Regions from separate parts of the Variovorax sp. J31P179 genome, predicted to be linked through region 2. Evidence: predicted binding sites of a transcription regulator. Region 2 holds the regulator's gene; the other holds the start of a gene.
The links. The regulator HrcA, encoded in region 2, represses chaperone genes, less so after heat shock. The targets are predictions, from matches to a motif close to TTAGCACTCNNNNNNNNNGAGTGCTAA.
Positions count from the first base shown of each region.

Region 1: the regulator HrcA is predicted to act here: its motif matches at 2,001-2,027, upstream of groES (co-chaperone GroES).

Region 1 covers NZ_JASZYL010000010.1:201,534-204,937, reverse strand. Annotated here, with positions in the region: gene groL (chaperonin GroEL) at 1-1,581, opposite strand, end outside; gene groES (co-chaperone GroES) at 1,629-1,919, opposite strand; gene QTI17_RS24915 (hypothetical protein) at 2,195-2,443, opposite strand; gene pgm (phosphoglucomutase (alpha-D-glucose-1,6-bisphosphate-dependent)) at 2,535-3,404, opposite strand, start outside.
Region 2 covers NZ_JASZYL010000006.1:229,294-232,697, reverse strand. Annotated here, with positions in the region: gene recN (DNA repair protein RecN) at 1-576, opposite strand, end outside; gene QTI17_RS17520 (NAD kinase) at 578-1,474, opposite strand; gene hrcA (heat-inducible transcriptional repressor HrcA) at 1,503-2,510, shown strand; tRNA gene QTI17_RS17510 (tRNA-Ile) at 2,547-2,623, shown strand; tRNA gene QTI17_RS17505 (tRNA-Arg) at 2,791-2,867, shown strand; gene QTI17_RS17500 (hypothetical protein) at 2,998-3,327, shown strand; gene QTI17_RS17495 (galactosyl transferase) at 3,393-3,404, shown strand, end outside.

The sequences.
Region 1 (3,404 bases), on a different contig from region 2:
CTTCGGTGCGTCGGCGACCATGGCTTCGGTCGTCAGCAGCAGCGAGGACACCGAAGCGGCGTTCTGCAGTGCGGTGCGGGTCACCTTGGTCGGGTCCAGGATGCCCAGTTCGAGCATGTCGCCGTAGGTGTCGTTGGCGGCGTTGAAGCCGTAGTTGCCCTTGCCGGCCAACACAGCGTTCACCACCACCGAGGCTTCGCCGCCGGCGTTGTTGACGATCTCGCGCAGGGGCGCTTCGATGGCCTTGAGCACCAGCTTGATGCCGGCGTCCTGGTCAGCGTTGTCGCCCTTGAGCGAGTCGCCCACGGCTTGCTTGGCACGCAGCAGTGCCACGCCGCCGCCGGCCACGACGCCTTCTTCCACTGCAGCGCGGGTGGCGTGCAGGGCGTCTTCGACGCGCGCCTTCTTTTCCTTCATTTCGACTTCGGTGGCAGCGCCGACCTTGATCACGGCAACACCGCCGGCCAGCTTGGCCACGCGCTCTTGCAGCTTTTCGCGGTCGTAGTCGCTGGTCGCTTCTTCGATCTGCACGCGCACTTGCTTGACGCGGGCTTCGATGTCGCCGGCAGCGCCGGAGCCGTCGATGATGATGGTGTTTTCCTTGCCCACTTCGATGCGCTTGGCCTGGCCGAGGTCGGCCAGGGTCACCTTCTCGAGGGTCAGGCCCACTTCTTCAGCGATGACCTTGCCGCCCGTCAGGATGGCGATGTCTTCCAGCATGGCCTTGCGGCGGTCGCCGAAGCCAGGTGCCTTGACGGCCACGACCTTCAGGATGCCGCGGATCGTGTTCACGACCAGGGTCGCCAGGGCTTCGCCTTCGACTTCTTCGGCAATGATCAGCAGCGGACGGCCAGCCTTGGCGACTTGTTCCAGCGTCGGGAGCAGGTCGCGGATGTTGCTGATCTTCTTGTCGAACAGCAGCACGAAGGGATTGTCCAGAATCGCGGATTGCTTTTCGGGGTTGTTGATGAAGTAGGGCGACAGGTAGCCGCGGTCGAACTGCATGCCTTCGACGACGTCGAGTTCGCTGTCGAGCGACTTGCCGTCTTCGACGGTGATCACGCCTTCCTTGCCGACCTTGTCCATCGCGTCAGCGATGAGCTTGCCGATGGTTTCGTCGCTGTTGGCCGAGATCGAGCCGACTTGCGCGATTTCCTTCGAGGTGGTGGTGGCCTTCGAAGCCTTCTTCAGCTCGGCGACCAGGGCGGTGACCGCCTTGTCGATGCCGCGCTTCAGGTCCATCGGGTTCATGCCGGCGGCGACCAGCTTGAAGCCTTCGCGAACGATGGCCTGGGCCAGCACGGTCGCGGTGGTGGTGCCGTCACCGGCGTTGTCCGAAGTCTTGGAGGCCACTTCCTTCACGAGCTGGGCGCCCATGTTCTGGAGCTTGTCCTTGAGTTCGATTTCCTTGGCGACCGACACGCCGTCCTTGGTCACGGTGGGGGCGCCGAAGGAGCGCTCGAGCACCACGTTGCGGCCCTTGGGGCCCAGGGTCACTTTGACTGCGTTGGCGAGGATGTTCACACCTTCGACCATGCGCGCGCGGGCTTCGCCGCCGAAGACTACGTCTTTTGCTGCCATGAGATTTCTCCGAGATTCAGTTGATTGGGGGTTGAAGAGAGAAGTGCTTACTTCTCGACGACCGCGAACAGGTCGTCTTCCTTCATGACCAGCAGTTCGTCGCCATCGACCTTGACGGTCTGGCCGCTGTACTTGCCGAACAGGACGCGGTCGCCGACCTTGATGTTCATCGAGATCAGGTCGCCCTTGTCGTTCTTCTTGCCAGGACCGACGGCCAGGACTTCACCCTGATCGGGCTTTTCGGCGGCGTTGTCGGGGATCACGATGCCCGAGGCGGTCTTGGTTTCGCTTTCAATGCGCTTGACGATCACGCGATCGTGCAAAGGACGAAGTTTCATTGCTTGCATCTCCTGATGGGAACGGGTTTGGGTCGGGCGTCGGCGTTGTGCCGATACCACATCGTTGGGCAGAAGGCGCTGTTAGCACTCAACTGCAACGAGTGCTAATCATAAGGGTGTTTTTTGGCTTTTCAAGGCGGGGGACTGTTTTTGCAGGCGCGTCGCGCCGCCGCGCCGGGGCCGCCCGAATGCCGGGAGGCGCGGGGCGCAATTCGTCCGACTGGCGGACCGAGGCACGCCTCGCCGACCGTGGTCCGGCATTGCGCCGGGCCGTTTCAGCCCCGCGGGGCGCCGGGCCGAAGCAGCGCTGCCAGCCTGGCGACGCCCCCGGTGCCGCTGGCCGCGCGGCCGATGAAGGCGCCCGCCGCGGCGCCGATCAGCGCCTTGCCGATCAGCGAGCGGCTGCGGCCCGTGGCCATCATGAGCAACAGACCGACGCCCAGCACGATCAGGTGCTCGCCCGGCAGGTCCGGCCGGTTGGCGTCTGCTTCCTTGACGGTCTTGATCAACGAGTCGAGATTCATGAGGTCTCCGCAACTGAAAAGCCGTTCATAGACCGGGCGCCAAGGCTTCGGTGTAGGCGACGGCCGGCGGCTGCATCCGCCGGTCGTGCCTTCACGGCGCCGGCGAGATCGCCGCGTCGACGATGGTCTGGGCCTCGGCCAGGATCCGCTGCAGGTGCTCGGCGCCGCGGAAGCTCTCGCCGTAGATCTTGTAGATGTCCTCGGTGCCCGACGGCCGGGCGGCGAACCAGCCGTTCTGCGCGATCACCTTGATGCCGCCGATCGCGCCGCCATTGCCGGGGGCATGGCTCAGCACGCTCTCGATCGGCTCGCCGGCCAGTTCGGTGGCGTGGAGCTGCTGCGGGCTCAGCGCCGACAGCTGTTTCTTCTGCTGACGGCTGGCGGGCGCATCGATGCGGTTCGAGACCGGGCTGCCGAACTCGTTCGCCAGCTCGGCGTAGAGCGCACCGGGGTCGCGGCCTGTTCGGGCGGTGATCTCGCCGGCCAGCAGCGCCGCGGTGATGCCGTCCTTGTCGGTGGTCCAGACCGAGCCGTCGCGGCGCAGGAAGGTGGCACCGGCGCTTTCCTCGCCGACGAAGCCGAGCGAGCCGTCGACCAGGCCGTCCACGAACCACTTGAAGCCCACCGGCACTTCGTAGAGCCGGCGGCCGAGCCGCTTCGCCAGGGCATCGATCAGCCGTGTCGAGACCACCGTCTTGCCGACCGCCGCATCGGCGCCCCACAGCGGGCGGTGGCGGAACAGATAGTCGATCGCGACCGACAGGTAGTGGTTGGGCTGGAGCAGGCCGGCGCTGCGAGTGACGATGCCATGGCGGTCGTGGTCGGTGTCGCAGGCCACGCCGACGTCGAAGCGGTCCTTGATGTCGAGCAGCCGCTGCATCGCGTAGGTCGACGACGGGTCCATGCGGATCTGGCCGTCCCAGTCGAGCGTCATGAAGGCGAAGCGCGGATCGACCGTCTC
Region 2 (3,404 bases):
GGCGACCTGCCACTGGAGGCGCTCGCGCTCGCGCTGCAGCGAATCCTGGGCCGAACGGGCGGTTTCGAGCGCGCCGATCGCCTGCCGCCAGGCCTGCCAGGCGCTGTCGAGCGCACCGGTGTCGACGCCGGCATAGGCATCCAGCAGGCCGCGCACGGCCTCGGGGCGGGTCAGGCTCTGCCAGGCGTGCTGGCCATGGATGTCCAGCAGCCGGTCGCCGAGCTCCCGCAGCTGGGTGGCCGTTGCCGGGCTGCCGTTGATCCAGCCGCGGCTGCGGCCCTGCAGGTCGACCGTGCGGCGCAATAGCAGGGCGTCGCCGGCCTCGAAGCCGCCTTCGTCCAGCCAGCCGGCCAGGTCCGGGTCGGCGTCGAACTCGGCGCTGACGTCCAGCCGTTCGGCACCCTCGCGCACCGCGCCGGCATCGGCCCGGTTGCCGAGCGCCAGCTGCAGCGCATCGATGAGGATCGACTTGCCGGCACCGGTCTCGCCGGTGAGCACCGTGAATCCGGCCGAGAAATCGAGTTCGAGGGCCCGCACGATCACGAAGTCCCGCAGCGCAATGCGCCTCAACGCCATCTCAAGATCCCCCTTCGTTCCAATGCAGTTTCTTGCGCAAGGTATCGAAATAGCTCCAGCCCTTGGGGTGCAGGAAGCGCACCCGGTAGTCGGAGCGGCGCACCATCACCTGGTCGCCGATGGCCAGCGAGGCCAGCGACTGCATGTCGAAATTGGCGCTCGCATCGCGACCGCCCACCAGTTCCATCGTGACCTCGTCGGCGTCGGGCAGCAGCAGCGGGCGGTTCGACAGCGTGTGCGGCGCGATCGGCACCAGCACCCAGCCGCGCACCGCCGGATGCAGCAGCGGCCCGCCGGCCGAGAGCGCATAGGCGGTCGAGCCCGTGGGCGTCGAGATGATCATGCCGTCGGCGCGCTGGTTGGCGACGAAATGGCGGCCGACCGTGACCCGCAGCTCGACCATGCCCGAGGTGGCGCCGCGGTTGACCACCACGTCGTTCATGGCCAGGGTGTCGAACACCGACTGGCCGTCGCGGATCACCTTGGCCTGCATCAGGGTGCGCAGGTCTTCCTCGTACTCGCCGGCCAGCATCGGGATCAGCGTCGCCTGGTAGTTGTCGAGCGAGATGTCGGTGATGAAGCCGAGGCGGCCGCGGTTGATGCCGATCAGCGGCACGTCGTGCGGCGCCAGCTGGCGGCCGATGCCCAGCATCGTGCCGTCGCCGCCGACCACCAGGCCCAGGTCGCATTGCTGGCCGATCTCCTCGACCGTCAGCGCCGGGTAGGGGCCGGTTTCGACCGGCTGGGTCTGCGACTTCTCGACGAACACCTTGCAGCCCTGCGATTCGAGGAAGGTGCCGATGCCTTCCATCACGTCGTCGTGCGCGCCGCACTGCGCCCGGGCGCCGGAGGCCTGGTATTTACCGATCAGTGCGACATGCCGAAAGCGGGAGCTCATTCACAAATTACAACATTAAAATCATTCGATGCTGGACGACCGTGCCAAGTTGCTGTTGAAGACTCTCGTCGAGCGCTATATCGCCGACGGGCAGCCGGTCGGCTCGCGCACGCTTTCCCGTGCGCCGGGCCTGGATCTGTCGCCGGCGACGATCCGCAACGTGATGTCCGACCTCGAGGTGCTGGGGCTGATCGCAAGCCCCCACACGTCGGCGGGTCGGATCCCGACCGCGCGCGGCTACCGCCTCTTCGTCGACACCATGCTGACCGCCGAGCGCGAGCAGTTCGCGTCGGCGCCGAGCCTGGCCGCCGACCAGCCGCAGAAGGTGATCGCCAATGCGGCCCACCTGCTGTCGAACCTGTCGCAGTTCGTGGGTGTCGTGATGGCGCCGCGGCGGGCCTCGGTGTTCCGGCAGATCGAGTTCCTGCGGCTGTCGGACCGCCGGCTGCTGGTGATCATCGTGGCGCCCGACGGCGACGTCCAGAACCGGGTCATCTTCCCCGAGGTCGACTACACGCAGTCGCAGCTGGTCGAGGCCGCGAACTACATCAACGCCCATTTCGCCGGGCTGTCGATCGAGCAGGTGCGCGACCGTCTGCAGTCCGAGGTCGAGCAGCTGCGCGGCGAGATCGCGGCGCTGATGCAGGCCGCGGTGCAGGTCAGCTCCGAAGTCATGACCGAGGCCCAGGACGAAGTCGTCATCGCCGGCGAGCGCAACCTGCTGGCGGTCACCGATTTCTCCAGCGACATGGGCCACCTGCGGCGCGCCTTCGAGCTGTTCGAGCAGAAGACGCAGCTGATGCGCCTGCTCGATGTCTCGAGCCAGGCCGAGGGGGTGCGCATCTTCATCGGCGGCGAAAGCCAGGTCGTGCCCTTCGACGACCTGTCGATCGTCAGCGCGAACTACGAGGTCGATGGCCAGGTGGTCGGCACGCTGGGCGTGATCGGCCCGACCCGGATGCCGTACGAGCGAATGATCCAGATCGTCGACATCACGTCGAAGCTGGTCACCAACGCGCTGAGCCACCGCAAGTAGGGAAGGGCGCCGGGCCCACTAGAATCCCTGGCGCGTGGGCCGTTAGCTCAGTTGGTTAGAGCAGCGGACTCATAATCCGTTGGTCCCTGGTTCAAGCCCAGGACGGCCTACCACCCGACTCCTCGCGACGCATGGGTTAGACTCCGTGCGCGATCGAGAGTCTTCGCAGACTCGGTCTTCCCCGGTGACAGCCCGGGACGAACCGTCCGCATGTCGTTGAGCTTCATTCCGGCTTCTGGCTGGAAAGGTAGCTGAAATGCATGCTATAATCGCAAGCTGTGCGGCTGTAGCTCAGTTGGATAGAGTACTTGGCTACGAACCAAGGGGTCGTGGGTTCAATTCCTGCCAGCCGCACCAACTCTCAGTAAGCCCCTGATTTTGTTAAAGAAATCAGGGGCTTTCCTGTTTCACGCAGCACCCTCATCCAAAGGGTGCATCCGTACAGAATCTCTTTCGCTATTGTCATCCCCTCGGTGGGCGGCGCTCCATGGCCACAGGAATTCTGCCCGCGCAGGTTCTGGCTGCCAGAGAAGCGCAGCGGGCCAACGTGCGCCCCAAGACACCCGCGGCGGCAGATACGCATCTCAAGCTCGCGGAGGTCGACGACGAAGTTCTCCGCCGGTTTAGAACCGAAGCGCTCTCCACGTTCCTTGCATGCGAGAACCACGCCCGCATCAAGTATTCGACGCGCTCTATGAAAGAACCGATCGCAGCGGTGACTGCGGCGGGTGACAACTGGCCGATCATGAGCAAGCCGCGCATCGTCGCTCAGATGGCGGCGCTGCGTGCCGGTGACTTTGCGCACGAAGTGCCATGAAATGGTATTGCTCGCCTCCAAGGCGGTGACTCAAGCATTAAGAATGTGAACTTCCGTATTGTTTCTTGAGCGCGATC